Regions from separate parts of the Cronobacter condimenti 1330 genome, predicted to be linked through region 1. Evidence: predicted binding sites of a transcription regulator. Region 1 holds the regulator's gene; each other region holds the start of a gene.

The links. Region 1 encodes CRP, which controls carbon source genes, mostly activating them, when cyclic AMP is high. Its sites were predicted from a motif close to ATGTGANNNNNNTCACAT; they were not measured.
Region 2: a site for CRP is predicted at 4,746-4,763, ahead of focA (formate transporter FocA). Genes of this name have one in related genera too.
Region 3: a site for CRP is predicted at 2,182-2,199, ahead of aaeR (HTH-type transcriptional activator AaeR). Genes of this name have one in related genera too.
Region 4: a site for CRP is predicted at 4,542-4,559, ahead of AFK62_RS16940 (PTS sugar transporter subunit IIB). Genes of this name have one in related genera too.

What each region holds. Positions count from the first base shown of each region.
Region 1 is NZ_CP012264.1:3,984,958-3,992,899, forward strand. It holds gene AFK62_RS18345 (nicotinate phosphoribosyltransferase) at 1-380, opposite strand, end outside; gene prs (ribose-phosphate diphosphokinase) at 392-1,249, opposite strand; gene AFK62_RS18355 (NUDIX hydrolase) at 1,445-2,164, shown strand; gene AFK62_RS18360 (hydrolase) at 2,238-3,254, shown strand; gene AFK62_RS18365 (YheU family protein) at 3,255-3,473, shown strand; gene AFK62_RS18370 (phosphoribulokinase) at 3,522-4,391, shown strand; gene AFK62_RS18375 (OsmC family protein) at 4,478-4,882, opposite strand; gene crp (cAMP-activated global transcriptional regulator CRP) at 5,192-5,824, shown strand; gene AFK62_RS18385 (YccS/YhfK family putative transporter) at 5,890-7,942, shown strand, end outside.
Region 2 is NZ_CP012264.1:1,525,214-1,533,155, forward strand. It holds gene AFK62_RS06965 (MFS transporter) at 1-527, shown strand, start outside; gene pflA (pyruvate formate lyase 1-activating protein) at 560-1,300, opposite strand; gene pflB (formate C-acetyltransferase) at 1,496-3,778, opposite strand; gene focA (formate transporter FocA) at 3,830-4,687, opposite strand; gene ycaO (30S ribosomal protein S12 methylthiotransferase accessory factor YcaO) at 5,091-6,854, opposite strand; gene AFK62_RS06990 (DUF421 domain-containing protein) at 6,996-7,688, shown strand; gene serC (3-phosphoserine/phosphohydroxythreonine transaminase) at 7,851-7,942, shown strand, end outside.
Region 3 is NZ_CP012264.1:420,909-428,850, forward strand. It holds gene tldD (metalloprotease TldD) at 1-1,180, shown strand, start outside; gene aaeR (HTH-type transcriptional activator AaeR) at 1,220-2,164, opposite strand; gene aaeX (p-hydroxybenzoic acid efflux pump operon protein AaeX) at 2,340-2,543, shown strand; gene aaeA (p-hydroxybenzoic acid efflux pump subunit AaeA) at 2,551-3,483, shown strand; gene aaeB (p-hydroxybenzoic acid efflux pump subunit AaeB) at 3,489-5,456, shown strand; gene AFK62_RS01990 (NAD-dependent succinate-semialdehyde dehydrogenase) at 5,540-6,994, shown strand; gene AFK62_RS01995 (barstar family protein) at 7,044-7,316, shown strand; gene yhcN (peroxide/acid stress response protein YhcN) at 7,387-7,653, opposite strand; gene yhcN (peroxide/acid stress response protein YhcN) at 7,771-7,942, opposite strand, start outside.
Region 4 is NZ_CP012264.1:3,698,344-3,706,285, forward strand. It holds gene AFK62_RS16925 (autotransporter outer membrane beta-barrel domain-containing protein) at 1-2,548, shown strand, start outside; gene AFK62_RS16930 (DUF2238 domain-containing protein) at 2,785-3,402, shown strand; gene AFK62_RS16935 (LacI family DNA-binding transcriptional regulator) at 3,440-4,393, opposite strand; gene AFK62_RS16940 (PTS sugar transporter subunit IIB) at 4,684-4,998, shown strand; gene AFK62_RS16945 (PTS sugar transporter subunit IIC) at 5,015-6,340, shown strand; gene AFK62_RS16950 (PTS lactose/cellobiose transporter subunit IIA) at 6,481-6,786, shown strand; gene AFK62_RS16955 (carbohydrate porin) at 6,941-7,942, shown strand, end outside.

The DNA of each region.
Region 1 (7,942 bases):
ACGGGCACTTTCATCGCCACTTTGCTGCCTTCATCCAGCGCTTTGATGTGCAGCGGCAGGTAGCCAAGCTGATGCAGCGCGCGAATGTGCTCCGCGCTCACGGCACCTTTACCGATATAGCTGTCCATCACGGCCTGATACTCCTCCACGACGTCCGCTTCCGGGCGCGCGAAAAACTCGTCATTAAACAGATCAATCAGGAACCACTGCAGGAACCCCTGCAGGCCGAAGAACACCAGTTTGCCGTCCGCGACCGGAGAGTGGAAATGGCGATCGCTGCGCGGCGTAAAGTTGGAATAGACTTTGGTGGTGCCCGCCGGATACTGCTCACGGTGCGATACTTTGTAGCCATCAATAGCCAGAATTGGATTCATCTTCATGTCCCTTCTCCTTACGCGTTATAAATATTGTTGATATCAATAATTTCTACCCGATCCTGCGCCAGCGCGGCGGGCGCGAAGGAGTTGGTCGTATAAAGCTGGTCAATACCGTTATTCAGCAGGTTTTCGACGCCTTTTGAAAACACGCCATGCGTGACATAGAGACTGACGCTGCGAGCGCCCGCATCGCGCAACACCTGGGCGGAGCCGATAAACGTGCCGCCTGCGTCACACAGGTCATCAACAATCAACACCGCCTTGCCTTTCACATCGCCATCCACCAGACGAAAACCGGTCAGCTCGCCGGTCGCGACATTGCGCTGCTTGGTCAGAATGGCAAATTCGTCTACGCCGGCAGCCTGCGCCACAGCATGGATTTTTTTGAGCGCGCCCGCATCCGGCGCCACCAGCATTAACTCACCGGCTTTCAGGGCGGCAACCAGCGTCTGGCTTTGCATCAGGCAGCGCTCCTGCGGGATAGCCACCAGATTATCGATGGCGGCAGCGGCAGCCTCGCTGTGCGGGTCCAGCACCAAGATTTTGTCGAAACCAAGCGTATTGAGCAGGCGGGCAAACACTTTCAGCGCGAAGCTGTCGCCTGGTTGCATATGCCTGTCCTGACGGGCGTAAGGCAGCCACGGCAGTTCCAGATGGCTGAAGCGGACATCGCAATGCTGACGCACCGCGTCGGTCAGTTGCGCCAGCACCATAAAGTCATCCATCGTTTTCAGGGCGGCGGCGCGAATGCGCAGCAGCGAGGCGACGCGAGGCAGCGCGCCGGTCACTTTCGCCCATACGGCGCCATCAGGAAAGCGCCCGGTCTGTGTTGCTATCTCTTGTCCGTCTACCATCAGTTGCGGCTGCATCATTGTTGCCCCCGGTTATTTAATTAATGTCCCTTCGACACATTTAATATTGTCCATGAGACAATATTAAGCAAGCGATATTTTGCCGCAGCGGCTAAAAAATAGCATGTTATTGAAAATTAAATTAATAAAGGTTTGTGTTGCCGTAGTCCGCGAGGCTGGTAAACTTGTCTCTGAGACAATTAAACGGAGCGGCACATGACGACTGAAGCGGAATATTTAGAAAATTATGATCCTGCGCGGTTCCCTTCTCCGCTGGTCACGGTCGACAGCGTGCTGTTTACGCTGCATGAGCAGTCGCTATGCGTCTTGCTGGTGCAGCGCGCGCGCCATCCGCAGCAAGGGCGCTGGGCGCTGCCGGGCGGCTTTATCGATATGCAGAACGATGGATCCACGCACGACACTGCGCGGCGCTTGCTTACCGCAAAAACCGGCGTAAGTCCGTCCTGGCTTGAACAACTGGAGACGTTTTCCGGCCCCGATCGCGACCCGCGCGGCTGGAGCCTGACCACCGCATGGTTTGCGCTTATCGCCTGGGTGGACTGCGCGCCGCATATCGCCTCCGTCAGCGACGCGCAGTGGGTCCCGGTGAACGCGCTTGAGACTACCGAGCTTGCCTTCGATCACCGGGTTATTATCGAGGCGGCGCTGCGCCGCCTGCGCCAGAAGACAATGTATTCCCTGCTGCCGGTATACTGCCTGCCAGAATGCTTTACCCTAAGCCAGCTTCAGGAGGCGACGGAGATCATTCTCGGCCAGCCCATCCAGCGCAAAAGCTTGATTCGTCGTTTTGAAGCGTCGGGAATGTTTGAAGAAACGGGCGAGAGTATCGCCACCGGCGCGCGTAAGGCCCGTCTCTGGCGGCGTAAACCGGATGCCGATATTCATCTGTTCTCGCGCAATTTACTGGCCGAGTGATCCGCACCAAAGCATCAACAAAATGAATAACAATCGTTATAGTAGTTAGCGAACTAATAAAAGACAGTGTGCCATGACCGACATTACGCCCGCAGAACTCCCTGCACTGAACACCGATTCCTCACATTTTCAGCCGATGCCGGGGGTAAGCAATCCACACCTGCAAACCATGCTGCCGCGCGTGCTGCGCCGTCGCCTGCAGTTTGAGCCGCACTGGCAGCGGCTGGAGCTGCCGGACGGCGATTTTGTCGATCTGGCCTTTAGCGAAAACCCGGACCAGGCGCGCCATAAACCGCGTCTGGTCGTGTTCCACGGACTGGAAGGCAGCCTGCACAGCCCATACGCCCATGGGCTTATTCATGCGGCGAAACAGCGCGGCTGGCTTGGCGTAGTGATGCATTTCCGCGGCTGTAGCGGCGTGCCGAACAAATTGGGGCGTATCTATCACTCGGGCGAAACCGAAGACGGCACTTTTTTCCTGCGCTGGCTGGATGAGCGCTACGGCACCATGCCGACGGCGGCCGTAGGCTATTCGCTCGGCGGCAATATGCTCGGTTGCCTGATGGCCGAGATAGACGCCGCGTTTCCGCTGAATGCAGGCGTGATTGTCTCCGCACCGTTTATGCTGGAACACTGCTGCAACCATATGGAAAAAGGCTTTTCGCGCGTCTATCAGTTCTACTTGCTGAATCTGTTGAAAGCCAACGCCACTCGCAAGCTGAAAGCCTGGCCCGGCACGCTGCCGGTTGATCTGACCCAGCTTAAACGCCTGCGACGCCTGCGTGACTTTGACGATTTGATCACGTCGAAAATCCACGGTTTTACCGACGCAGTGGATTACTATCGCCAGTGCAGCGCCCTGCCGCGGCTCACTGCTATCACGCGTCCGACGCTTATCATTCACGCCAAAGATGACCCGTTTATGGATCATCACGTGATCCCCGATATCACCACGCTGCCTGCTAATATTGAATATCAGCTGACGGAACATGGCGGTCACGTGGGTTTCGTCGGCGGCACGCTGCGCCAGCCGAAAATGTGGCTGGAACAGCGCATTCCTGACTGGTTAACCCCTTATCTGGACCGATAAATGATCATTCCCTGGCAAGAAGTCGACCCTGAGACGCTGGATCGCCTGATTGAAGCCTTCGTCTTGCGCGAAGGCACCGATTATGGTGAACATGAACGCTCGCTTGAGCAAAAGGTCGCCGATGTGCGGCGTCAGTTGCAAAGCGGCGAAGCCGTTCTGGTGTGGTCCGAACTGCACGAAACGGTCAATATCATGCCGCGCTCGCAGTTTCGCGGTTAATCTTGCCAGGCGGAGCCTTGCCCCGCCGCTTCAGGGAGTTGTCTCGCTATGTCTGCCAAACATCCGGTCATCGCTGTCACGGGCTCCAGCGGCGCGGGAACCACCACTACCAGCCTCGCGTTTCGTAAAATCTTTGCACAATTAAACCTGCGCGCCGCCGAGGTCGAAGGCGATAGCTTCCATCGCTACACGCGCCCCGAAATGGACATGGCTATCCGTAAAGCGCGCGATCTGGGCCGTCACATTAGCTATTTCGGCCCGGAAGCGAACGACTTCGGCCTGCTGGAGCAAACTTTTGTCGAGTACGGCCTGACCGGTACAGGGCAGTCGCGCAAATACCTGCACACCTACGATGAGGCAGTGCCGTGGAATCAGGTGCCAGGCACGTTTACGCCGTGGCAACCGCTGCCGGAACCGACAGACGTGTTGTTCTACGAAGGGCTACATGGCGGCGTGGTAACTCCGCAAAACGACGTGGCGAAACATGTGGATTTGCTGGTGGGCGTGGTGCCTATCGTCAACCTGGAGTGGATACAAAAGATGATCCGCGATACCAGCGAGCGCGGCCATTCCCGCGAGGCGGTGATGGACTCTGTCGTGCGTTCGATGGAGGATTACATCAACTACATCACGCCACAGTTCTCTCGTACGCATATCAACTTCCAGCGCGTGCCGACAGTGGATACGTCCAACCCGTTTGCCGCCAAAGGCATCCCGTCGCTTGATGAAAGCTTCGTCGTCATCCATTTCCGTAATCTGGATAATATTGACTACCCGTGGCTGCTTGCGATGCTGCAGGGTTCGTTTATTTCCCACATCAATACGCTAGTGGTGCCGGGCGGGAAAATGGGGCTGGCGATGGAGTTAATTATGTTGCCGCTGGTGCAACGACTGATGGAAGGCAAGCAGATCGACTGAGATCATGCCCGGTGGCGCTGCGCTTACCGGGCCTACAAAGACAGTTAGCGTGTGAACGGGTCAGCGAAGCGCCGCCCGCCGCGCCATTACCCTTCGATAACTTCGTAAGAGTGCGTGATATCTACGCCTTTACCGAGCATCAACGCGACCGAGCAATATTTCTCCGCCGACAGATCCACCGCACGCGCGACCGCCGCCTCTTTCAGGGCCTTGCCCGTCACCACGAAATGCAGATTGATATGTGTGAACAGACGCGGCGCTTCTTCGCGACGCTCAGAGGTCAGCTTCACTTCACAATCGGTCACGTCGTGACGGCCTTTTTGCAGAATAGAAACCACGTCAATCGCGCTGCAACCGCCAGCGGCCATCAGCACCATTTCCATCGGGCTCGGCGCTTTGTCGCCGGAGTTGCCGTCCATCAGAATCTGGTGGCCGGATGCGGACTCACCCAGGAAGGTTAAGCCTTCCACCCATTTCACTCGTGCATGCATGATTATCACTCCAGGGCATTCATTTTCCTGACAGATTACGCGGGCGCGTCGTCAGAGGCAATGGAAGGCGACCTGCGTCAAGCTGAAACGAGACAACAGGAGACACCTGATAAAAGCTATGCTAAAACAGTCTGGATGCAGCGGCGATACATTGATGTTACGCATGTATGCAGAGGAGAAGACAATTTATCGGCTGCGACGTCCACGGACAGCCAACTTCCCTGGACGCGGGAAGATGATGATTGCAAAGCCAGACAGGGGTTACGCGCCCTGTCTTTGGAGCCAGTTTAAAACAGAGGATAACCGCGCATGGTGCTTGGCAAACCGCAAACAGACCCGACTCTTGAATGGTTCTTGTCTCATTGCCACATTCATAAATATCCATCTAAGAGCACGCTGATTCACCAGGGTGAAAAAGCGGAGACGCTGTATTACATCGTCAAAGGCTCAGTGGCAGTGTTGATCAAAGATGAAGAGGGCAAGGAGATGATCCTCTCGTACCTGAATCAGGGAGACTTCATCGGCGAACTGGGTTTGTTCGAGGAAGGTCAGGAACGCAGCGCCTGGGTTCGCGCTAAAACTGCCTGTGAAGTGGCTGAGATCTCTTATAAAAAATTCCGTCAGCTGATTCAGGTAAACCCGGATATTCTGATGCGTCTCTCCTCACAGATGGCGCGTCGTCTGCAGGTCACCTCTGAAAAAGTCGGTAACCTGGCGTTCCTCGACGTGACAGGCCGCATCGCGCAGACGCTGCTGAATCTCGCAAAACAGCCGGACGCCATGACCCATCCGGACGGCATGCAGATCAAAATCACCCGTCAGGAAATCGGTCAGATCGTGGGCTGCTCCCGCGAAACCGTGGGCCGTATCCTGAAAATGCTTGAAGATCAGAACCTGATCTCCGCGCACGGGAAAACTATCGTGGTTTACGGAACCCGCTAAGGTTCCTGAAAAAAACGGCGTGTCGCTTCGGTAACACGCCGTTTTTGTTTCTATACTTCTCCCCTATGTGGCGTCGTCTTATCTATCACCCTGAAATCAATTACGCTTTGCGGCAAACACTGATCTTAAGCCTGCCGGTGGCGGTCGGGTTGATGCTGGGCCACTTACAACAGGGATTACTCTTCTCACTGGTGCCCGCCTGCTGCAACATCGCTGGTCTCGACACCCCGCATAAACGTTTTTTCAAACGCCTTATCATCGGCGCCTCGCTCTTCGCGCTTAGTAGTCTTGCGGTACAGTTTCTGCTGCTACAGGCGGTGCCGCTGCCGCTTATTTTGCTGATGCTGGCGCTGTTGCTTGGCGTCACGGCGGAAATCAGCCCGCTTCACGCGCGCCTGCTGCCCGCGTCGCTCATCGCCGCCATTTTCACCCTAAGTCTCGCCGGGAATATGCCCGTCTGGCAGCCGATGCTGCTCTATATCCTTGGCACGCTCTGGTACGGCGCGTTCAACGGCTTCTGGTTCTGGCTGTGGCGCGAGCAGCCGCTGCGTGAGTCGCTAAGCCTGATTTATAAAAGCCTCGCCGACTACTGCGAAGCAAAATACAGTCTGCTGACGCGCCACACCGACCCGGAACAGGCGCTACCGCCGCTGCTGGTGCATCAGCAAAAAGTGGTGGATCAGATAAGCCAGTGTTATCAGCAGTTGCAGATGCTGGCAGCTACCCGGCAGAACGGTTACAAGCGCCTGCTGCGCTCGTTTCAGGTGGCGCTCGATCTTCAGGAGCATATTTCGGTCTCGCTGCATCAGCCAGGCGAAGTACAAAAACTGGTGGAGCGCAGCCACGCCGAAGAAGTGCTGCGCTGGACAGCCCAGACCGTGGCCACGCGTCTTCGCACGCTCTCAGACGACATTCTTTATCACCGCTATTCGCACCGCTTTTCAATGGATAAACAGGTCGCGGCGCTGGCGAAAATCGCCCGCCAGCACCCGGATAACCCCGTCGGACAGTTCTGCGAATATCACTTCAGCCGTATCGCACGCGTGCTGCGCACCCAGCGTCCGCTTTATGCCCGCGACATGATGGACAGCGGCCAGCGACGTTTGCCGCTGTTACCTGCCCTGAAAAGCTATTTGTCGCTCAAATCCGCCGCGCTACGCACTTCGGCGCGACTGGGCGTAATGCTGGCGGCGGCCGGTCTGCTGGCGAGCGTGTTTCAGCTGCCAAAACCCTACTGGATCCTGATGACGGTTCTGTTCGTGACGCAAAACGGCTATGGCGCGACGCGCGTGCGCATTCTGCATCGTGCGGGCGGGACGCTGGCGGGGTTGATTATCGCGGGCATTACGCTTCACCTGAAGGTGCCACAGGGCTATACGCTGCTCGGCATGCTGCTGGTGACGCTCATCAGTTATCTCATCATCCGGCGCAACTACGGCTGGGCGATGATCGGCTTTACCGTGACGGCGGTCTATTCGCTACAACTTCTGACGCTGAACGGCGAACAGTACATCGTGGCGCGCCTGATAGACACGCTGACGGGTTGCCTTATCGCCTTCGGCGGTATGGTCTGGCTTTGGCCGCAGTGGCAAAGCGGCCTGCTGCGACAGAATGCGCATGACGCCCTGGAGGCCGACCAGGAGGCGCTGCGCCTGATCCTGAGCGACGATCCGCAACCCGCGCCGCTCGCCTGGCAGCGCATGCGCGTTAACCAGGCGCACAACGCGCTCTATAATTCACTCAATCAGGCGATGCAGGAGCCAGGCTTTAACAGCCGTTATCTGGAAGATATGCGCCTGTGGGTGACGCACAGCCAGTTTATCGTCGAGCATGTTAACGCCATCACGACGCTTGCCCGCGAGCAGGCCTCACTCACGCCAGAGGCGGCGGCGCGTTATTTGCAGGCGTGTGAAATCGCACTGCAACGCTGTCAGCAGCGGCTGGAATATGACGCGCCGGGCGAGACGCAAAATGAGTCGGTGCTGGAAGGGGAAGAGGTATTACCGGAAGGGCCGCTCAGCGTCATGGAACATCATCTGCTGCGCATCCTTGACCATCTGCGCACCATGCATACCATTTCATCTGTGGCGTGGCGTCAGCGACCGCATCACGGCATCT
Region 2 (7,942 bases), 1.9 Mb from region 1:
GCTGTGTTATCTCCGGGATTGTGCTGGGCTCGCTGTATGGCCTGATGCCGCTTTACCTGAATCATCAGGGCGTCAGCGATTCTGGTATTGGTTTCTGGATGGCAGTCATGGTTAGCGCCGGGATTGTCGGTCAGTGGCCGATAGGAAAGCTCGCTGACCGTTTCGGGCGTCTGCTGGTGTTGCGAGTACAAGTTTTTGTGGTGATCGTCGGCTGTATGGCGATGCTGTCGCAAGCGGCAATGGCGCCAACGCTGTTTGTCCTTGGCGCTGCGGGCTTTACGCTTTATCCGGTGGCGATGGCCTGGGCCTGTGAGAAGGTAGAGCATCATCAGCTGGTAGCCATGAATCAGGCTCTGCTGTTGAGTTACACGATCGGCAGCCTCTTAGGGCCGACATTTACCGCTATGCTCATGCAGAGCTACTCAGACAGTTTGCTGTTTGTGATGATCGCCAGCGTGTCGTTTGTCTACCTGATGATGCTGATGCGTAAAGCGGGTCACCATCCTACGCCCGTGGCTCATGCCTGATAACAAAACGCCCGCTTAATGCGGGCGTTGTTTTAGTACATCACTTTGTGACCGTATTGCTCAAGGATGCCTTTCACCCGTTCCATCGTTTCTTTCTTCGGCGGTTTTACACCGTCGAGTTTGTACTCTTCACCCATTGCCACCCATTTATGCTTGCCGAGTTCGTGGTAGGGCAGCAGTTCAATTTTTTCAATATTACCCATTTCACGGGTAAATTCGCCGAGGCGATGTGCGGAATCATCATCATCTGACCAGCCGGGCACGACCACATAACGTATCCAGGTCTTAATCCCTTTAGCCGCAATATAACGAGCAAATTCCAGTGTGCGGTGATTAGAAACGCCCACCAGATTCTGGTGGATCTCGTCATTCATCTGTTTGAGATCGAGCATGACCAGATCGGTGACTTCCAGTAACTCGTCAATGACGGGATCGTAACGGCGCACAAAACCGTTGGTATCGAGGCAAGTATGAATACCTTCATTCTTACAGGCGCGGAACCAGTCGCGTACGAATTCTGCCTGCAGTATCGCCTCGCCGCCAGAGGCGGTAACGCCACCGCCCGAAGCATTCATGAAATGCCGGTAGGTCACTACCTCTTTCATCAGCTCTTCGACCGTAATTTCTTTACCGCCATGCGTGTCCCAGGTGTCGCGGTTATGGCAATAAAGGCAGCGCATCAGGCAGCCCTGAAAGAAGGTGATAAAACGGATCCCCGGGCCGTCGACGGTGCCACAGGATTCATAGGAGTGAATGCGACCAATTACTGACATTGCGGTGTTATCTCCAGTTCAGGCCCGATGCAGCGGGGCCGGGTGAGCGCGGTCTGTGCCGCGTCGAGTCTTTTTTGCGAGATAACTGAATTATAGTCAGTTGCCTTGCAGAAAAGGCTCAGGCTGGGGTGCGTTATAAGAAAGGCCCCACAAATGTGGAGCCTTCATTTTACGCGTTTTCAGTCAGAGCGGGTATTACATTGTCTGAGTGAAGGTACGGGTGATGACGTCCTGCTGCTGCTCTTTGGTCAGCGAGTTGAAGCGCACCGCGTAGCCAGAGACACGAATGGTCAGCTGCGGGTATTTCTCAGGATGTTCCATCGCATCCAGCAGCATTTCGCGGTTCATGACGTTCACGTTGAGGTGCTGACCACCTTCGATGGAGGCTTCATGGTGGAAGTAACCATCCATCAAGCCTGCCAGGTTGGTTTTACGCACTTCATCATCTTTACCCAGCGCGTTCGGTACGATGGAGAAGGTATAAGAGATACCATCTTTCGCGTAGGCGAACGGCAGTTTAGCAACAGACGTCAGAGAAGCGACAGCGCCTTTCTGGTCACGACCGTGCATCGGGTTAGCACCTGGGCCAAACGGTGCGCCAGCGCGGCGACCATCAGGGGTGTTACCCGTTTTCTTACCATAAACCACGTTAGAGGTAATGGTCAGCACGGACTGTGTCGGGATAGCGTTGCGGTAAGTATTGAGTTTCTGAATTTTCTTCATGAAACGTTCTACCAGGTCAACCGCCAGGTCATCCACGCGAGCGTCGTTGTTACCAAACTGCGGGTATTCGCCTTCGATTTCAAAGTCGATAGCCAGGCCGTCTTCATCGCGAATCGGTTTCACTTTCGCGTATTTGATAGCAGACAGTGAGTCAGCCGCGACAGAAAGACCTGCGATACCACACGCCATGGTACGGATAACATCGCGATCGTGCAGCGCCATCAGAGAAGCTTCGTAGCTATATTTGTCATGCATGTAATGGATGATGTTCAGGGCTGTGACATATTGTTTCGCCAGCCAGTCCATGAAGTGATCCATACGATTCATAACTTCGTCGAAGTTCAGCAAATCGCCTTTAATCGGCTCAGATTTCGGGCCAACCTGCATTTTCAGTTTTTCGTCAACGCCGCCGTTGATTGCATACAGCATGGTTTTCGCAAGGTTTGCGCGAGCACCAAAGAACTGCATTTGCTTACCAACAACCATCGGGCTTACGCAGCACGCGATAGCGTAATCGTCGTTGTTGAAGTCCGGACGCATCAGGTCATCGTTCTCATACTGCAGAGAAGAGGTGTCGATGGAAACTTTCGCTGCGAATTTCTTGAAGTTCAGCGGCAGTTTTTCGGACCACAGGATAGTGATGTTCGGCTCCGGAGACGGCCCCATGGTGTACAGGGTGTTGAGGAAGCGGAAGCTGTTTTTGGTAACCAGCGTACGACCGTCAACGCCCATACCACCGACAGATTCGGTCGCCCAAATCGGGTCGCCTGAGAACAGCTCATCATATTCCGGGGTACGCAGGAAACGCACCATACGCAGTTTCATGACCAGGTGGTCGATCAGTTCCTGGGCTTCCTGCTCGTTGAGTTTGCCTGCTTTCAGGTCGCGTTCGATGTAAACGTCGAGGAACGTAGATACACGGCCGAAAGACATCGCCGCACCGTTCTGGGATTTCACTGCGGCCAGGTAGCCGAAGTAAGTCCACTGTACCGCTTCCAGCGCGTTTGTAGCCGGACCAGAGATATCGCAGCCATATTTTGCTGCCATTTCTTTAATCTGACCCAGCGCGCGATGCTGGTCAGCAATCTCTTCGCGCAGGCGAATAGTTGCTTCCAGGTTAACACCGTTTTCCAGATCCTGCTGCAGAGAGACAAACTGGGCATATTTGTCTTTCATCAGGTAGTCGATACCGTACAGCGCAACACGACGGTAGTCACCGATGATACGACCACGGCCATACGCATCCGGGAGACCGGTCAGTACACCGGATTTACGGCAGTTCAGGATGTCTTTGGTGTAAACATCAAATACACCCTGGTTATGGGTTTTACGGTATTCGGTGAAGATTTTTTTCAGCTGCGGATCCAGCTCGCGGTTATACGCTTTGCAGGAACCCTCAACCATTTTGATACCGCCAAACGGGATGATGGCGCGTTTAAGCGGAGCTTCAGTCTGCAGACCAACAATTTTTTCCAGCGATTTGTTGATGTAACCCGCGTCGTGCGAAGTGATGGTGGACGCCACGGAAGTGTCGAAGTCAACTGGCGCATGCGTGCGGTTTTCCAGTTTGACGCCTTCCATGACTTTGTCCCACAGGGTAGTGGTGGCTTGAGTTGCGCCAGCCAGGAAGGACTCATCACCCTCGTACGGCGTGTAGTTTTTCTGGATAAAGTCGCGGACGTTGACTTCATTCTGCCAGTCGCCTTTCGCGAAACCTTCCCAGGCTGTGGCTAACTTTTCATTAAGCTCGGACATGTAACACCTACCTTCTTAAGTGGATTTTTTATTTACTGCCTGGAACAACTATCAGCGATGGTCGTCGCCACGCAGGTAAATGACCCAGTATGTCAATCCGACAAGCAAACCCCCACCAATAATATTACCTATGGTTACCGGTATCAGGTTATCAATGATGAAATTCATCACGGTCAGATGAGAAAATTGATCCGGCGAAGCGTGAATGGCGCTCCAGAACTCCGGGCTGCCAAAGTGACGAATCACTATCCCCATTGGGATCATAAACATGTTGGCGATACTGTGTTCGAAACCGCTGGCCACAAACATTCCAACCGGCAGAATCATAATAAAAGCTTTATCAATCAGGCTGCGGCCTGAATAGCTCATCCAGACGGCCAGACACACCATAAGGTTAGCCAGGATGCCGAGGCACACGGCCTCAATAAAAGTATGTTCGACTTTATGTGACGCGGTTTGCAGAACGTTGAGTCCCCAACCGCCATTGGCGGTCATATACTCGCCAGAAAGCCACATCAGTAAAACAAAGAGCAGGGCGCCGATCAGGTTGCCCACATAAACATTCAGCCAGTTGCGCGCCAGTTGTCCCCAAGTGATGCGACCGCTGGCTTTAGCGACAACAATCAGTACCGTAGAGGTAAAGAGATCGGCGCCGCAAATGACGCAAAGAATCAGACCGAGAGAGAAACAGGTGCCGCCAATCAGTTTTGCAATGCCGAAAGGCATGGTGGCAGTGCCGGTGGTGGCGGTGATATAGAAAACAAAAGCAATTGAGATAAATACGCCAGCCGTAATTGCCAGATAAAACGTCTTTAACGGATGTTTCGTGGCTTTATAAACACCCGCTTCCTCGGCGACTTTGGCCATAGCAGCGGGGAGTAATGAATCAAAAGGGTTGTCAGCTTTCACACTAACTCTCTCTTTATTTATTCGGCGAGTTGATACTAACAAAGCATGATGGAGTAAAATTTGATATGGATCATATCTCGCCAGGTTTGCAGGACTGAAAAGCGTCTGGTTTTTGCGCAATTTCAGGTTAACTTTTTGATTATCCAATAAAAAATAAATTTTAAATATTATTAAATGAGTTGAAAAAAAGCGGTTTCTCTCTCCCCATAAGGTGTTAATCACTCTAAATTATTGGCTAAAAAAAGTAACAATCAAGCCGGGTGGATATAATTAATATTCACCAGTAATTAACCCGATTTTTACAATTAAGTGTTTAGCCAGACAAATAAAAACGGGGCCGTAAACGTGCCCCGTCATATTCGCTAAACATAAGTGTGAAGCTAGTCAATTGATATGCGTTATATCAATTTCCTTGCCAAAACGTCGCTTTAGCGCGTTGAAGTTTTTCATAGGCCGCCAGCAGCGCCTGGTGCGCCGGGAAGGCGTTTAAATCGCCGTCAACAGGTTGCAGGCCGTAGAATGGCGCTTCACCGCTGATGGCTGCGCTGGCGGCTTCTACGGCGTCGGAACCGTACATACGCACAAACGCATTCAGATATTGCAGCGGCTCACGTTCATCTTCCTGGGACAGCAACAGCAGAGTTTGCAGGCAGCGGTAATAGTTGGCGCGCTCAGCACTAAAGACAGACGCGTTAAACTCCATAGTCCATTCCGTCCAGATGAGCGCCTGATCCAGATCGCCACCCGCCAGCGCCAGCATCGCTTTCAGTTCGCCAATACGCAGCGTGTACCAGCCGTTGTCCTTACCCGTCGCCAGACCAAGCAGTTCGCGCACACGGGTAAAATCGTCGTGGCCTTCTTCATCAAGCTGAGCGATAAGATTCAGGTAATCTTCTTTCTCCCATTCGCTGCCCGGCAGCGCCAGCAGCGTTTCGCGCAGATGCGCACCCATGCTGTTATTGGCGAGCAGCAAATCTTCCGCCGGATAGATGTCAGACATGCCTGGCACCAGAATACGGCAGGCATACACACCCAGATGTTCGTAATCAGCGATATACACTTCTTTATCTTCGGACTGGAAGATAGCCATCAGCGTGGCAAACTCTTCTTCTGTCGTCCCGGCGAAGCTCCAGTCGACGAACGGATAGTCTGCGTCCTGCTTGAACATATCCCAGGAGATCAGACCGCTGGAGTCGATAAAGTGCGTTTCGAGGTTAGCGTGTTCGGCAACTTCCTCGTCGTCAAACGTCGGCGGGGTAAACACGTCCAGATCTTTCAGACCACGCCCCTGCAGCAATTCAGTAACGGTACGTTCCAGCGCCACGCCGAAATCAGGATGTGCGCCGAAAGAGGCGAAGCACGTACCGTTCGCCGGGTTAAACAGCACGACGCAGATAACCGGATATTTGCCGCCGAGCGAGCCGTCGTAGGCGAAAATCGGGAATCCTTCGGCTTCAAGCGTATTAATGGCTTCAACCACACCCGGATAGCGCGCCAGCACATCTTGCGGAATTTCCGGCAGGCTGATGCTCTCTGCGATGATGCGGTTTTTGATGTGGCGCTCAAACACCTCTGAAAGACCCTGTACACGTGCTTCGTTACGGGTGTTTCCGGCGGACATGCCGTTAGAGACATACAAATTGCCGACGATGTTCATCGGAATATAGACGGTTTGTTCATCCGACTGACGGGTAAACGGCAGGGCGCAAATGCCGCGTGTTTCATTGCCGGACTGCAAATCGACCAGCATGCTCGCGGTCAGTTCGTTTTCCGGATCGTAAAATGCGCGCAGGCGGGCGTCCAGGATACCTTCCGGCAGCTCGTCGCTCTGCGGGATAGGGAACCACTTTTCATTCGGATAATGCACAAACGGGCCGTTGGCAATCGTGTCGCCCAGCCAGAAATCAGCGAAGAAATAGTTGGTGGATAAACGCTCAAAATATTCGCCCAGCGCAGAGGCCAGCGCGGCTTTTTTCGTGGCGCCTTTACCATTGGTAAAGCACAGCGCGCACGCTTTGTCGCGAATATGCACGGACCAGACGTTCGGCACCGGATTAAGCCAGGAGGCCTCTTCAATGTCAAAGCCCAGATCGGTGAGTTTCTGCTGGAAGCGAGCGATGGAGTCTTCCAGAGCGGCATCTTTGCCAGGGATGAAAGTTTGAGTCATGGGATCCACTTTTGTCGTACGCAAAGCGCGCAATGATACGGATTTTAGCCGTTTTGCGCCATCGTCCCGCCCGACGCGGCAGAAATAAATCTTAAGGCTATCCTTAAAGATGATAACTCTCTGTTATGGCGTAAGAAAAATATGAAAGCTTTCGATTTGCAACGGATGGCGCTTGACAAGTTTCCGCTTGAGTTTCTGGGTGAAGTGGCGCTGCGCAGCCTTTATACCTTTATTCTGGTGTTTCTGTTTCTCAAAATTACCGGGCGACGGGGCGTTCGTCAGATGTCGTTGTTCGAAGTTTTAATCATTCTGACACTCGGTTCGGCGGCGGGTGATGTGGCATTTTATGATGACGTGCCGCTCCTGCCGGTTCTGGTTGTCTTCGTGACACTTGGTGCGCTCTACCGTCTGGTGATGTGGCTCATGTCTTTTAGTGAAAAGCTTGAAGATCTGCTGGAGGGTAAGCCTCGCATCATTATTGAAGATGGCGAACTGGCCTGGGAGAAACTCAACCGGGAAAACATGACCGAGTTTGAGTTCTTTATGGAATTGCGAAATAACGGTGTCGAGCATCTCGGTCAGGTGCGGCTCGCCATTCTTGAAGCGAACGGGCAAATTAGCATCTATTACTATCCTGATAAGCTGGTGCGGCCTGGGCTTTCTATCCTGCCGGAATATTGCAGCGAGCGTTTTGAAACTATTCCGGAAGTCGGTGATTATGCCTGCATTCGCTGCAGCGAAGTGGTGACCTATGAGGCAGGCGAAAAACCGCCGTGTCCGCGCTGTAAAAACCACATATGGGTGAAGGCAAGCACCGCTACACGCGTGACCTGATAGCCAATTCCTCCGTCAGCGCGCGTAACGCTGGCGGAATCTGTTGTGTGATTTGGCGCACATTCCCCCCGGTGCCAGGATTAGCCGTTGCAGGCCCGGCGGGGGAATGATAAAACCGATAGCCACAGGAAAAACTTATTGCTTTTAGCGTGGTGAGGGGAAATGGCTCAGGTCTACAATTTTAGTTCTGGCCCGGCGATGCTGCCGGTGGATGTGTTGCGAGTGGCTCAGGAAGAGTTACGTGACTGGGAGGG
Region 3 (7,942 bases), 780 kb from region 1:
GACGCAGAGTGCGCAGGCCGCGCGCAGCATTGTGCGCGAGCAGGGCGACGGACGTGTGAAAACGCTGAACGCCGTTGAGTATTCCCCGCTTTACACCACGCTTGACCCACTGCAAAGCCTGAGCCGTGAAGAGAAACTCGATATTTTACGTCGCGTTGATAACGCAGCGCGCGCGGCAGACAAACGCGTTCAGGAAGTGAGCGCGAGCCTGACCGGCGTCTATGAACTGATTCTGGTGGCCGCGACCGATGGCACGCTGGCGGCGGATGTGCGTCCGCTGGTGCGTCTTTCTGTCAGCGTACAGGTTGAAGATGATGGCAAACGCGAGCGCGGCTCCAGCGGCGGCGGCGGACGTTTCGGTTACCAGTGGTTCCTTGAAGAGACCGAGGGTGAAGTGCGCGCTGAAGCGTGGGCGCGAGAAGCCGTACGCATGGCGCTGGTGAATCTCAGCGCGGTGGCGGCCCCTGCGGGCACGCTGCCGGTGGTGCTCGGCGCGGGCTGGCCTGGCGTGCTGCTGCACGAAGCGGTCGGTCACGGTCTGGAAGGCGATTTTAACCGTCGCGGGACTTCAGTCTTTAGCGGTCAGATGGGCCAGCTCGTCGCCTCTGAACTTTGCACCGTGGTGGATGACGGCACGCTCGCCAACCGCCGTGGTTCACTGGCGATTGATGACGAAGGCGTACCGGGACAGTACAACGTGCTTATCGAAAACGGCATTCTGAAAGGCTATATGCAGGATAAGCTTAACGCGCGCCTGATGGGCGTCCCGCCGACTGGCAACGGGCGCCGCGAATCCTACGCGCACCTGCCGATGCCACGTATGACCAACACCTATATGCTGGCCGGGAAATCCACGCCGCAGGAGATTATCGAGTCTGTAGAGTACGGTATCTTCGCCCCGAATTTTGGCGGCGGCCAGGTGGATATTACTTCCGGTAAGTTCGTCTTCTCGACCTCTGAAGCCTACCTTATCGAAAAGGGCAAAGTGACGAAGCCGGTGAAAGGCGCGACGCTTATCGGCTCTGGTATTGAGGCGATGCAGCAGATCTCGATGGTCGGCAACGACGTGAAGCTGGATAACGGCGTCGGCGTGTGCGGCAAAGAGGGACAAAGCCTGCCGGTGGGCGTCGGCCAACCGACGCTGAAAGTGGATAACCTCACGGTTGGCGGCACCGCATAAGCCTTCTGTTTCGCCCCTCTGTTACGAGGGGCGAGGCATTCAGGTACGGCTCTCTTTTCCCTTCCCGTTTCTGCCCCGCATCTCCTGATACACCTGCGCCACCATCACAAAATAATCATTTAGCGCGTTGATACACACCTGCACTTTGAGCGGTAGTTTGTCTTTTTCGGTATAAAGCGCATAGACCGGGCGCGGATCGGACTGATAGCGCGGAAAGAGGATCTCCAGCTCGCCGCTGTTGATCTCATCGATAACCCACATGAGCGGAACATACGCAATGCCCGCACCCGCCTTGAGCCAGCGGGAAAGCGTCATCGGGTCGTTGGTGACAAAGCGGCCTTGCGGGAGCAAACGCGTGGAAATACCTTCGGGGGCGATCAGTTCGAATTCATTGTCAGGACGTACGCTGTATTCAAGCCATGAATGATTGGCGAGATCGGCGGGTTTTTCCGGCGTGCCGGCCTGCGCGAGATAGCTTTTGGCCGCACAGACCACCATCGGCATGGAGCCGAGACGTTTTGAGAACAGGCTTGAATCCTGAAGCGCGCCCACGCGGATAACCACATCCAGCCCGTCGGCTATCAGGTCCGGCGCAGGAATGCCGGTTACCAGATTGACCGACAGCCCGGGATAATCGCGCAGCATACCGGCAGTCAGCGTTGCGAGGACATTTTGCGCCATGGTTGAAGAACAACCAATCCGCAGCGTGCCGATAGGGCTGTTATTGAAAGCGTATAATTGCTCGTGGACTTCCTGGACTTCGTGCAGCATGCGACGACAACCCTGATAGTAGATCCGGCCTGCCTCGGTTAAGCCAATACTGCGAGTACTGCGGTTTAACAGCTTGACCTGTAACTCGTCTTCTAACTTCGATACCGTCTGGCTGATAGACGATACGCTCATCTCAAGCTGCCTGGCGGCGCTGGTAAACGATCCCAGCTCTACCACTTTGGCAAACACCGACATTCTTTTTAGTCGTTCCATTATTCACTCTGGCTTAAAAGTGATTTAGATCACATATCATAGATAACTTACTATCAGTTACGCTAATATATTATTTCCAACATAACTAACACCGTACTCTCTCCCGGCCATTCCAGGCTATTCGGTGCGGAATATAGTTTAAAAATCAATCGCCTGCACGCAAATCAAGGTCAACATGAGTCTTTTTCCGGTCATTGTGATATTCGGTCTTTCCTTTCCGCCGATCTTTTTTGAGCTTCTGCTGTCGCTGGCGATTTTCTGGCTGGTGCGCCGCGCGCTGATCCCAACCGGGATCTACGATTTTGTCTGGCATCCGGCGTTATTTAATACGGCGCTCTATTGCTGTCTGTTTTATCTGCTGTCGCGCTTGTTTGTCTGAGGTTGATGTGAAAGTACTAACAACAAAAATAACCCGCACAGCCATCACCGTGGTGCTGGTCGTGCTCGCCTTCATCGCCATTTTTCGCGCCTGGAGTTTTTATACCGAGTCGCCCTGGACGCGCGACGCGCGTTTCACGGCAGACGTCGTTGCTATCGCTCCCGATGTCGCCGGGCTTATCACCTCGGTGGAGGTGCATGACAACCAGTTAGTGAAGAAAGATCAGGTGCTCTTCACTATAGACCAGCCGCGCTACCAGAAGGCGCTGGAAGAGGCGGAAGCGGACGTAGCGTATTATGCGGCGCTGGCTAACGAAAAACGCCGCGAGGCGGGCCGCCGCAACCGGCTGGGTGTTCAGGCCATGTCGCGTGAAGAGATAGACCAGGCGAATAATGTACTGCAAACCGTGCAGCATCAGCTTGCGAAAGCCGAGGCGACGCGCGATTTGGCGAAGCTTGACCTCCAGCGTACTGTCATTCGTGCCCCGGCGGATGGCTGGATCACGAACCTTAATGTCTACACTGGCGAATTTATTACGCGCGGCTCCACGGCGGTGGCGCTGGTAAAACAAAATAGTTTTTACGTGCAGGCGTATATGGAAGAAACCAAGCTTGAAGGTGTGCGTCCTGGTTTTCGCGTTGAGATCACACCGCTTGGCAGCAATCATGTGCTTCACGGCACCGTGGACAGTATTTCCGCGGGCGTGACCAACGCCAGCAGTACGCGCGATGATAAAGGCATGGCAACGGTCGATTCCAATCTCGAATGGGTGCGTCTGGCCCAGCGCGTACCGGTGCGTATTCGCCTTGATAAACAACCTGGTAATTTCTACCCGGCCGGCACTACGGCAACGGTGGTGGTGACAGGCGAGCACGATCGCGACCGCAGCCAGGAATCGGCCTTTAACAAGCTGATGCACCGCCTGCGCGAATTCGGTTAATCGCCATGGGATTTCTTTCTATCGATCCCCGGCACCTGCGCTTTGCGATAAAACTCGCGACCGCCATTGTGCTGGCGCTGTTTGTCGGGTTCCACTTTCAACTGGAGACGCCGCGCTGGGCGGTATTGACTGCCGCTATCGTAGCGGCCGGTCCGGCATTTGCTGCGGGCGGTGAACCGTGGTCCGGCGCGATCCGCTATCGCGGTATGCTGAGGATTATCGGTACGTTCATTGGCTGTATTGCCGCGCTGGTAATTATCATCGGCACTATCCGCGCGCCGGTGGTCATGCTCACCATCTGCTGCGTCTGGGCCGGTTTTTGTACCTGGGTCTCTTCGCTGGTGAGGGTCGAAAACTCATACGCCTGGGGCCTTGCGGGTTACACGGCGCTGATCATCGTCATTACCATTCAAACCGAGCCGCTGCTGGCACCACAGTTTGCGCTGGAGCGCTGTAGCGAAATCGTGCTCGGGATTTTCAGTGCGATTATTGCTGACCTGTTGTTCTCGCCGCGCTCGATTAAAAAAGAGATCGACCGCGAACTCGACGCATTGCTGGTGGAACAGTTCCGTCTGATGCAGCTTTGCATGGCCCATGGCGACAGCGAAGAAGTGGATAACGCGTGGGGCGCGCTGGTCCGGCGCACCGCGGCGCTGGACGGAATGCGGGTTAACCTGAATATGGAGTCGTCGCGCTGGGGGCGGGCGAACCGGCGGCTGAAAGCGCTGAATACACTTTCGCTGACGCTCATCACCCAGGCGTGTGAAACCTATCTGATCCAGAACACCCGGCCTGAAGCGATTGCGCCTGAATACCGTGAACTGTTTGTCGAACCGGTGGAAACGGCCGCTGACGTGCATCGTCGCCTGAAGTTTATTCGCCGTGTGCTCTCCTGGACGGGTGAGCACGACACGCCGGTAACGATTTACACCTGGGTCGGCGCTGCGACGCGTTATTTGCTGCTCAAACGCGGGGTTATCACTAACGCAAAAATCAGCGCGGTGGAAGAGGATGTACTGACCGACGAGGTGGTGGTGAAACCGGCGTCGGCGGAGCGCCACCACGCGATGATTAACTTTTGGCGTACCACCGTCTCGTGCCTGCTGGGCGCGTTGTTCTGGCTCTGGACCGGCTGGACCTCCGGCAGCGGCGCGATGATTATGATTGCGGTCGTGACGGCGCTCGCCATGCGCTTGCCGAACCCACGCATGGTTTCGCTCGACTTCCTGTACGGGATGCTGGCGGCGCTGCCGCTTGGCGCGTTCTATTTTCTGGTGGTGTTGCCCTCGACCCAGCAGAGTATGTTGTTGCTCTGTATCAGCCTGGCGCTGCTCGGCTTCTTTATTGGCATCGAGGTGCAGAAGCGGCGGCTTGGCTCTATGGGCGCGCTGGCGGGCACCATCAATATTCTGGTGCTCGATAACCCGATGACATTTCACTTCAGCCAGTTTCTCGACAGTGCGCTCGGGCAACTGGTGGGGTGTGTGCTGGCGATGATGGTGATTCTGGTTATTCGCGATAATTCGCAGACGCAGACGGGCCGCACGCTGCTCAATCAGTTCGTCTCGGCGGCGGTATCGTCACTGACCACCAACAAGGCGCGCCGCAAAGAGAACCATCTGCCGGCGCTTTACCAGCAGCTGTTTCTGCTGCTGAGTAAATTTCCGGGGGATGTCGCGAAGTTTCGTCTGGCGCTGAATCTGATTATCGCGCATCAGCGTCTGCGCGAAGCGCCGGTGCCGGTGAATGACGATCTCTCGGCGTTTCATCGCCAGCTCCGCCATACAGCAGACCGGTTGATTTCTGCTTCCAGCGACGAGAAGCGGCGCGCGACGTTCCGTCAGTTGCTGGAGGAACTGGCAGTCTATCAGGAGAAGTTGCACGTCTGGGCGGCGCCGCAGTCGGTTATCGATTCGGTGAAACGCCTGACCGATATGCTGCACAAATATCAGCATGCACTGACCAACAATTAATGCCAAAACCGACGCCCAAAGCGTCGGTTTTTTTATGACTATACTTACCTCCATCCACGGACATTCATGTGCAGGAGGGGACAATGACCGCACAACCATTTGCAGAACATGCGTTTTTTAAAACCGGCTACTTTGTTGACGGGAAATGGCAGACCGCGCAGGAAACCTTCGATGTGCTGAATCCGGCCACCGGCGAGGTCATCGCGCAGGTGGCGAAAGCCGGTAAAAAAGAGACCGAAGCTGCCATCGCGGCCGCAAGCCGCGCCTTTCCGGCCTGGCGCGCCAGGACGGCGAAAGAACGTTCTGAGATTCTTTACCGCTGGTATCAGCTGATGATCGAAAACAAGCGCTGGCTTGGCGAGCTGATGACGAGCGAGCAGGGCAAACCGCTGAAAGAGGCGGAAGGCGAAGTGGAATACGCGGCAAACTTTATCCAGTGGTTCGCCGAGCAGGCCAAACGCGCCAACGGGGAGATCATTCCCCCTGCGAAGCCAGGCTCTCGCATTCTGGCGACCCGTGAACCGGTCGGCGTGGTAGCGGCGATTACACCATGGAACTTCCCGATGGCGATGTTAACCCGCAAACTCGGCCCGGCGCTTGCCGCTGGCTGTACGGGGGTTATCAAACCGGCTAATAACACGCCGCTGAGCGCCTTTGCGCTTCTCGCGCTGGCGCAGGAGGCGGGCGTGCCGGATGGCGTGCTGAACGCGGTTGCGGGCAGTACGTCAGAAATCAGCGACGCCATTATGGCAAGCCCGGAAGTACGCAAAATCTCGTTCACTGGCTCTACAGCCGTTGGCAAAACGCTGATGCGTAATGCCGCCGAAACCATGAAAAAAGTCTCGATGGAACTTGGTGGCAATGCGCCCTATATCGTCTTTGACGATGCGGATATTGATGCGGCGGTCAAAGGCGCCATCGCCAATAAATTCCGTAATGCGGGGCAGGTGTGCGTGAGCGTGAACCGCTTTTATATTCAGGAAGGCGTCTACGACCGTTTTGTCAACCAACTGGCGGAGGCGGTAAAAGCGCTGAAAGTAGGCAACGGTATGGAAGACGGCGTTATCGTCGGGCCGCTGATTGAACAGTCTGCCGTGGATAAAGTGCGCGAACATGTAGAGGATGCCGTCGCGAAAGGGGCGAAAGTCCTGACCGGCGGTAAACCGCATGCCCTTGGCGGCAACTTCTGGCAACCAACGGTATTGATTGACGCAAATGACGACATGAAACTGGCCCAGGAAGAGACCTTCGGCCCGCTCGCGGCCTGCTTTAGCTTCAAAACGGAAGAAGAAGTCATTGAGCGTGCGAATAATACGCCTTACGGTCTGGCAGCCTATTTCTACACCCAGAACCTTCAGCGCGTGTTTCGCGTATCGCAGCAGCTGGAAAGCGGCATGATTGGCATTAATGAATGCGCGGTTTCAACGGAGCTTGCGCCGTTTGGCGGCGTAAAAGAGTCAGGACTGGGGCGCGAGGGCTCCGTGCTGGGACTGGAAGAGTTTATGGAAGTGAAAACGCTGCATCTTGGCGGCTTATAAGTAAGCGTGAGGGCGGCGTGACGGCCGCCCCGTAAGCGTGGCGACGACAATGAAAAGCTATTGTTTTGATTTCAGTACAATTGCCGATCAGCAGGCCTTTTATACGGCTTTTGCGGATACTTTCGGCATAACGCCTGCGCGCGTCGGGGATTTGGATAGTTTGTGGCAGGTGGTGACGCAAGGAGAGCTGCCGTTGCCGCTGGAGATCTTATTCCTGCATGTGACGGCGGAAGTGAAACGCCGCTTCGGCGCGCTGATTCTGCTGTTTGATGAAGCAGAAGAGGAGCTGGAAGGGCAGCTCCTCTTCAATATTCGGCAATAACCATACTTTAAACCCTGAAAAAGGCCCCCGCGAGGCAGGGGCAAAAGTCGTCGGAGAAGACGACGAGGGTTTATTTGTACAGTTGTGCCGTGGCGTGCCAGTGATCGCCCTGAGTCAGTTCAGTGATGCGATAGTGGCTGGCGCCTTCTTTTTCTGCTTTTGCGGCCAGTTGCTGACGTACGTCCATCGGCGAGCCGCTCAGCTGCGTCACGGAGACGGAGCCCATCGGCTGAAGATCTTGCGCCTGTTGCGCGTTAACTTGGTGTACGGCGGCGCTGGCACCAAATGAAAGTACGGATGCAAGGCCCAGAGCAGTGATGGTAAAAGTGGTTTTCATAATTCATTCCTCATGCAGGTGTATTCAGCGGCCTTAATGGTTAGCGTACGGTTTTTATCGGGCCGCTGAGAGGTTACGGTATAGCAGCGCCTCAGCGCAGTTCACGGCTTATACCGCTTATTTATAAAGCTCTGCAGTAGCGTGCCAGTGATCACCGGTACGGGCTTCGATCACGCGGTATGCGCTCGCGCCTTTCGCTTCTGCTTTTTCATTCAACATCTGACGCAGGTCCATCGGTGCGCCGCTCACAGCGTCAACGGATACAGTGCCGATAGGCTGACGATTCTGC
Region 4 (7,942 bases), 290 kb from region 1:
GCTCGGGACACTGAAAAATATTTCGTCAGGTGTGATTACGGGTAGAACCGGCGTGAGTAACAGCGGCAAAATCGATCTGCTGGAAAATGCTGGCGTTATTAGCTCCACGACCACCAATTCCAGCGGGTATAATTATAATAACGGCGCAATTTATAATACCGGCACGATTAATACACTGCATAATACCGGCACCATCGGCAACATCAACACTAGCACCAGTTATTATAACTCAGGCATTTTCAATGCCAACACGGGTATCATTAAATCGTTAACCAATGATGGAAAAATCGCCAGTAATTATGTCGGCGTGTACAACCAGGGCCAGATTGATACGCTGACTAATAATGGTGATATCTCTGGCAATTTAGTCGGTATTTACAACGGTAACGCTAACAGCAACTCTACCGCTGCCAGCACTATTATTAACAATGGTACCGTCAGTGGCAGTTACGGCTTTTATGCAACAAATTATAACTCCCAGACGACCACGACGCTGATTAACAACGGCACCATTACTGGCAGCGCCCAGGGGGTTTATATCACCGGAAGTAATGCTGCCAGCAATGCCATTATCAACAACGGCACCATTACCGGTAAAGGCAATGCGATTTTTACCAATGGTACTAACGGCTCCGCGCTGACTATCACTAACAGCGGCATCATTGAAGGCAATATCACCTCCAACAATGGCGCGGCACTGGAATTTATCGGCGGCACGGATAAGCAGGGCGTGCTTACGGGTGTGCGTACCGTCAGCGATGACGAAACGTCGTCCAGCACGAACGGCATCGGTACGATTGCCAGCAACAATGACGTTATCTTCCGGTCCGGCTCAATGCTGTTAAACGATAATATCAACATTGCCAGCCTCACCACGCACAGCCTCTCAAGTGATGACAGCACCGCCACCGTCGGCACTGTGCTTAACGATGCGGCGCAGCTTCAGATTAACGCCCCGATCGCCATCACCGGCAATTACCATCAAAATGCTGGCGCAGCACTGATCGTTGGCGTGAGTGACACGGCCTCCGCGAGCGGCGATATCGCCCAGGATACCAGCTATGGCCGCCTGAACGTCACAGGCTCTGCGACCGTGGATCAAGGCTCCAGCATATCGCTTACCCGTTCTGGCAATACCTATAAGTTCGCGCCCGGCCAGCGCTATGTCGTTATTAACGCTAACAGCAACGGCACGAACTATAACGCGGACAAACTGGCTTACAAGGCAGCGGGCTATAACGGTCTGGTAACGGGCTCGACCTATGTTAACGACGCAAACAGCGCGCTGGTCGTTCAGCTTGAAAAAGCACCGACGCCGCCTGTGCCCGGAACGCCTACCGTGCCGGGCAAACCACCTGTGGTTGTGAAACCGCCTGTGGTTGTGAAACCACCTGTGGCACCGGTCACCGGGCCTGAGCGGGCCACCACCTCGAACGCGACATCGTCGCTGAATGGCCTCGCCAGTTACTCCGGCATCGCGCCGCAGCTGCTTGAGCTGTACAACGCATCACTGGCGATTGAAGGCACGAAGGAAGCCAACCGCGTAGGCGAGCGTCTTTCTACCAGCCAAAACATCAACGTCAGCACGGCGAGCGGCGTGGCGACGTCCACTGCGATGGGTGTCGTCGGTAACCATCTGGATACTATCCGCAGTCCGCAGACCGCGGGCCTGAGCGGTGTGTCAACCGGTGACGGCTACAGCGACTGGATCGTCTGGGCGCAACCGTACGGCGGTTATACCCGTCAGGACAGCACCAGTGAAGTGAGCGGTTACCGCGCGAAATTCGGCGGCCTGCTGTTTGGTGCAGACCGTACCGTGGCCGAAGACTGGCGTATGGGTGCGGCGCTGAACTACAGCAACACCTCCGTACACGGTAAAGACAACCTGACCGGCAACAAATCAACGGCGAATAACTATGGCGTGATTGGTTACGCTGGCTACTCGGGCGACCCGTGGTTTATGAACCTGTCTGCCGCGCTGACTCGTCAGAACTACGACACGGTGCGTCGCGCAGACTTCACCGGTTTCTCCGGTACGGCCAACGGCAAGTTCAACGGCCAGTCTGTGACGCTGCAAAGCGAATTCGGCTACCCGTTCACGCTGCCTGCTGCGGTGGTTCTCACCCCGATGGCTGGCCTGACTTATGGTTACCAGCACGTTGATGGGTATAAAGAGAGCGGCGGCAACGGCATGGCGCTGGATGTGGGCGCATCGCACTCGCAGTCGGTCACAAGCGACCTGGGCGCGCGCATTGAAAAAGGCGTGGATACCGGCTTTGGCCGCCTGACGCCGTTCGCGCAAGTCTCCTGGATCCACCAGTATGACAACCGCCGCACAAGCAACACCGCAACCTACGCCGCAGACACCATTGGTGAAACGCAGTTCACCACCAAAGGGGCCGCGCCGGTTAAGGATCTGGCGGGTCTGTCGGTCGGCAGCACGCTGTTTAACGCAAACGACCTGAGCGTTGACGCCCGCTATGATCTCCAGGCTGGCGAACGTTACCAGGCACACACTTTCAGCCTGCGCCTGAACAAATCGTTCTAAGCGCTGACGCTGAACACTCACGGGGCCATGCGGCCCCGTTTTTTCTTTAAGGCTTAACCCGCACGTCGCACAGACTGGCGCGCTCCCTTCCCTGCCGGCTTTAATCATCACCGGGCGCTGAAACGCATCTAAAATGAATAAGATAAATGTCCGTCAGGAGCCCGCACGTCGCTTTAGCCACGTTGTTTTCAGGCGCTTCCACTACACCGTACTTTTATCTTTGTGAAGGATCGCTGATGTATAAGGCCCGCCCGCTCTACCTCTCCATAGGTGTTTTACTTCTGGCATTGCTGCTGGTCATGACCGCGCTGACCACCGCGCGCAGGCTGACATGGCTGATGGAAGTCATGCCGGTGCTTATTGTGGCGCCGGTGCTGTGGGCCAGCGCGAAACGCTATCCGCTTACCCCGCTGCTCTACGCGTTAATCTTTATGGGCTGCGTGTCGTTGATTGTCGGCGGAATGTATTCGTATGCGAGAGTGCCGATTGGCTTTACGGTGCAGGAGTGGTTCGGCCTTGCGCGTAACCCTTACGATCGCTTCGGACATGTATTACAGGGGCTGGTCATTTCGATGGCGGCGCGGGAGATATTGGTGCGAGGCGGCTATCGGCTCGGGGCGAAGATGCTGGCGTGTCTGGTCTGTTGTGTGACGCTTGCCGTCAGCGCGTTTTATGAGCTGATTGAATGGTGGGTGGCGCTGGCGCTCGGTAAAGACGCCGATGATTTTCTCGGCACGCAGGGCGATGAGTGGGATACGCAGGCGGATATGCTCTGCGCGCTGGCAGGCGCGTTTATTACGGTATTCGTGCTCGGCCGCTGGCATACGCGCCAGTTGCGGCGCTTTGTGCATTAACGCCCCCATTAAAAAGCCGCCCGCGGGCGGCTATTTTTTAGCGCTTGCGCATTTCCGGCAGGAAGAGATCGCCGCGCAGCACGCCACTGCCGAGCACATCCTGCGTTTTCTCATTCAGCCAGCCCACGATACGCGCAGCCATCACATCCATGGAATATTCAATTGCCGGAATGGTGGGAACACCAGGCATTTGCAGCGTCCCCGCGAGGCTAAAGACCATAATGTCGTCCGGCACCGACTTATTAAACGCCTGAAGCTGCGGAATGACCCGCTGCGCCTCCTGATCGTCGGCCACCAGCAGGGCGTTGAAGTTCAGCGTCGTCGCGTTGTTGAGCAACTCCTGGAGCGCTACCGACGATGAGGTCGGGTCCATAAACACCAGATTGCGGTTAAACGGCAGGAAGTTGCGCTCCAGCGCCAGCTTATAGCCGAGCAGCACCTGATCGGCGAAACCGCTGCCGTGCGGATAGATCAGCGCAATCTGGCGACGGCTTTGGCGAATCAGGTAGTTACACGCAGTTTCTACGGCAAAGGCGTGATCGTACTGGAGACTGGGGGCGTTTTCGCTCTCCATGCAGTCCACCAGAATCACATTTTCCTGGGTAATGTTTAATGGAAACCGCGCGCCGATGATCAGCACATCGTCGCACAGTCCGCTGGTGAGTTCGTCGAGCGCCTGCATGACCTCGTGCTTGCTATTGGCAAAGCGCAGCAGCAGATGTTTCTGGTGCTGACTGAGCTGTTTTTCCAGTGCGTACAGGTAACCCGTGGTCTGGTTGATATTATCCTGCGCGCAGATCACGCCGATGCAGCCGGTGCTCTGGCTTAACAGCGACTGTGCAATCACATTTGGCCGGTAATTGAGTTCATCCACCGCTTTCAGTACCGCCTGACGGCTGGCTTCCTTCACGCCGCGCGATCCGCTCAACACCCGTGACACCGTGGCTTTCGACACCCCGGCTAAACGCGATACATCGTTGATTGTTGACATCTTTTTCCCCTGACAGAAACCTGGCTTTCTGCGTCAAACTTTCATCAAAAATTGTTCAGATGATAACCGGCTGAAGTATATCTGTTTCCGGAAATCATGGAAACCGATTTTCCGTTTCGTGTCCGTGCTACGAATTTCGACCAAAAAGCTGTGATGTAAATCCAATTAATCCGCCCGGCCTGGCGGAGATCTTGATAGGGCTCACAGTTCCATTTTTTATAAATGGAAATCGGTTTCCATATCCTATCCAATCATCTCCGCAATAAGTATTTACATTTAAGGATGAGGCCATGTACAAGATTATGCTGTGTTGCTCTGCGGGGATGTCCACCAGTTTGCTGGTGAGGAAGATGGTTGACGCGGCGGGGGAGCGGGATCTTCCCGTACAGATTGATGCCTGGGGCGTTGCTGAATTTGATACGCAGTTTCCAAAGTATCAGGTGGTGCTGCTCGGGCCGCAAGTGAAGTATATGTTACCCATGCTCTCTGAAAAGGCTGCCGCTCACGGCATTCCTGTGCAGGCCATCGACATGATGGATTACGGAATGCAGCGTGGCGACAACGTACTGGACTACGCGCTTTCGCTCATCGAAGCGGCGCATTAGAAACAGGATCTCGCCCATGAGTTCTCTCTATCAGTCGATGGTTGCCGTTATTGAACAGACGATTACACCGCTTGCCGGAAAACTCGGTCAGCAGAAATATGTTATCGCCATTCGCGACGGCTTCACCGCAGCGCTGCCGTTTATGATTATCGGCTCGTTTATGCTGGTGTTTATTTTCCCGCCGTTTTCGGGCGATACCACGGTCGGCTTCGCCCGCGCCTGGCTCGATTTCTCCGAGACCTACCGTGAGCAACTGATGCTGCCGTTTAACCTCAGCATGGGCGTGATGACCTTTTTTATCTCGGTCGGCATTGGCGCGAGCCTGGGACGTCAGTTCCAGCTCGACCCGGTGATGTCCGGCCTGCTGGCCTTCATGGCCTTCCTGCTGGTGGCGGCCCCGTATGCCGACGGCAAAATCTCCACGCAGTATCTTTCCGGCCAGGGGATTTTCACGGCGCTTATCACCGCGATTTACTCAACCCGCGTCTATGCGTGGCTCAAGCAGCACAACGTGACTATTCGTCTGCCGAAAGAGGTGCCGACCGGCGTTGCGCGCTCCTTTGAGATTTTGATCCCGGTAATGGCGGTGATGGGGACGCTGCACCCGCTGAACCTGTTTATTGAAGCGCAAACCGGCATGATCATGCCGCAAGCTATTATGCATCTGCTGGAGCCGCTGGTGTCCGCCTCAGACTCCCTGCCCGCAGTGCTGCTCTCTGTACTGCTGTGTCAAATCTTCTGGTTTGCTGGTATTCACGGCTCGCTGATTGTCACCGGCATTATGAACCCATTCTGGATGGCAAATCTTTCCGCCAACCAGGCCGCGCTGGCTGCTGGCGCTGCGCTGCCGCACACCTATTTGCAGGGTTTCTGGGATCACTACCTGCTGATTGGCGGCGTCGGTTGTACCCTGCCGCTGGCGTTCCTGCTGCTAAAAAGTCGCGTAACCCACCTGCGTACCATCGGCAAAATGGGTATCGTGCCGAGCTTCTTTAACATCAACGAACCTATTTTGTTCGGCGCGCCCATCATCATGAACCCGATGATGTTCATTCCGTTCGTCTGCGTGCCGCTGGTTAACGCCGTGCTCGCCTGGACGGCGACGCGCCTGGGCCTTATTGAGCAAGTCGTGTCGCTCACGCCCTGGACGACGCCCGCGCCTATCGGCGCCTCCTGGGCCGCCAACTGGGCACTCGCGCCGGTCGTCATGTGCCTGGTCTGCATGGCGATGTCTGCGCTGATTTACCTCCCGTTCCTGCGCGCCTATGAGCGCTCGCTTATCAAAACCGAAGAGCTGAAAGCGCGTAATGCCGTGCCGACAGCGCAAACCGTAACCGGATAATTAACGCCGCGCCAGGGATGGCGCCAGTGAAATAACGACGGCGCGTTATAAAGCCGCCTGACTACGTATTGGGTAATAACGCAATGCGGGGCGCCCTGCGCCTGAATAATCTCCTTTTAACTGATAAAGAGTAATGAATAATGATGGCACTGGAAGAAGCGGTAATGGAAATCATCGTCAATGCGGGGCAATCGCGCAGCCTGTGCTTTGAAGCGCTGCATGCCGCACGCGCAGGCAACTTCACTGAGGCGCAACACCTGCTGCGCGAAGCCGATGGCTACGCCCGTCAGGCGCACCAGATGCAGACAAAGCTCATTGAACAGGACGCCGGTGAAGGCCGCCAGCCGATGACGTTAATTATGGTGCACGCGCAGGATCATTTAATGAATTCCCTGCTGGCACGCGAATTTTCTGAAGAGCTGATTCATTTATATCAGCGCCATTAAATAACCATTTATTTCCCGCGGAGCACGTCCGGGGTTGTAATAAATCGCTGTACCCGAAACGACGTAAATAGGCTTCCCGATGATAGCGCATTAATTCTGGCCCGCCAGAAGGGAAAGCTGTTGTCTTAATAATAGTGATGATAAAGAGATAATTATGACTACGTTAAAAAAACTTCCAGTAACCCTGGCGGTTATCGCCGCGCTGTGCCCAATGTCCGTACTCGCTCAGGAATATACGCAGGAACAAATCGACGCCATGGTGGCCAAAGCGGTGGATAAAGCCCTGGCCGAGCGCCAGGCGAAAATCGACGCCGCCATGAATAAAAAAGCGGATGTCATTACCGAGTCGCAAACCCCGGCACAGACGCCGGATCTCGCCATTCCGTTCGGCGTGAAATTTACCGGTTATGCCCGTTACGGCGCGCATTACCAGAGCGGTGACCAGAAATATGTCGCGGTCGATGGCTCTTATAACGGCGCGTCAGCTATTGGTCGTCTTGGCAACGAAGGTAACGGCGGCGAATTCCAGCTTTCCAAAGCCTTTAAAGGCGGCAACGGCGCCATCTGGGATGTCAACGTGATGTTTGACCACTGGGGCGACGAGGTGAACCTGAAAAAAGCCTACGCGGGCGTGACCAATCTGCTGGAATCTAACCCGAACGCCTATTTCTGGGCCGGTCGCGACTTCCACCAGCGTCCACAACAGGGCATTAACGACTACTTCTGGATGAACCACGACGGCCAGGGCGCCGGGGTGAAAAACTTCGATCTCGGCGGCGTGCAGCTTGATCTGGCCGTCGTCGCGGCTGTGGAATCCTGTAGCCCGGAAGTCATGGAAGATGAGGCGAACCCGTCGCGTATCACCTGTACCGGCGGCTCCGGCACGGGCGATAAAGGCAACTACGCTGCCACCTCAAAACTTCACGGCATGAAAATCGGCCCGCTCGATTTTGAGCTTTATGCCAACTACGGCTTTGACTCTAAAGCCGTGGATCGCGATGAGCGTCTGAAAGCCTGGCAGGGCGGTGCGGTGCTGAGCCACACCACCGACAGCGGCGTGAACAAGCTTATCGCACGCTATTCTGATAACTCCGACAACAGCGTCTATAACAAAACCGACGATCTGACGGCGATTTACGCGAGCTTTGAAGGGTTA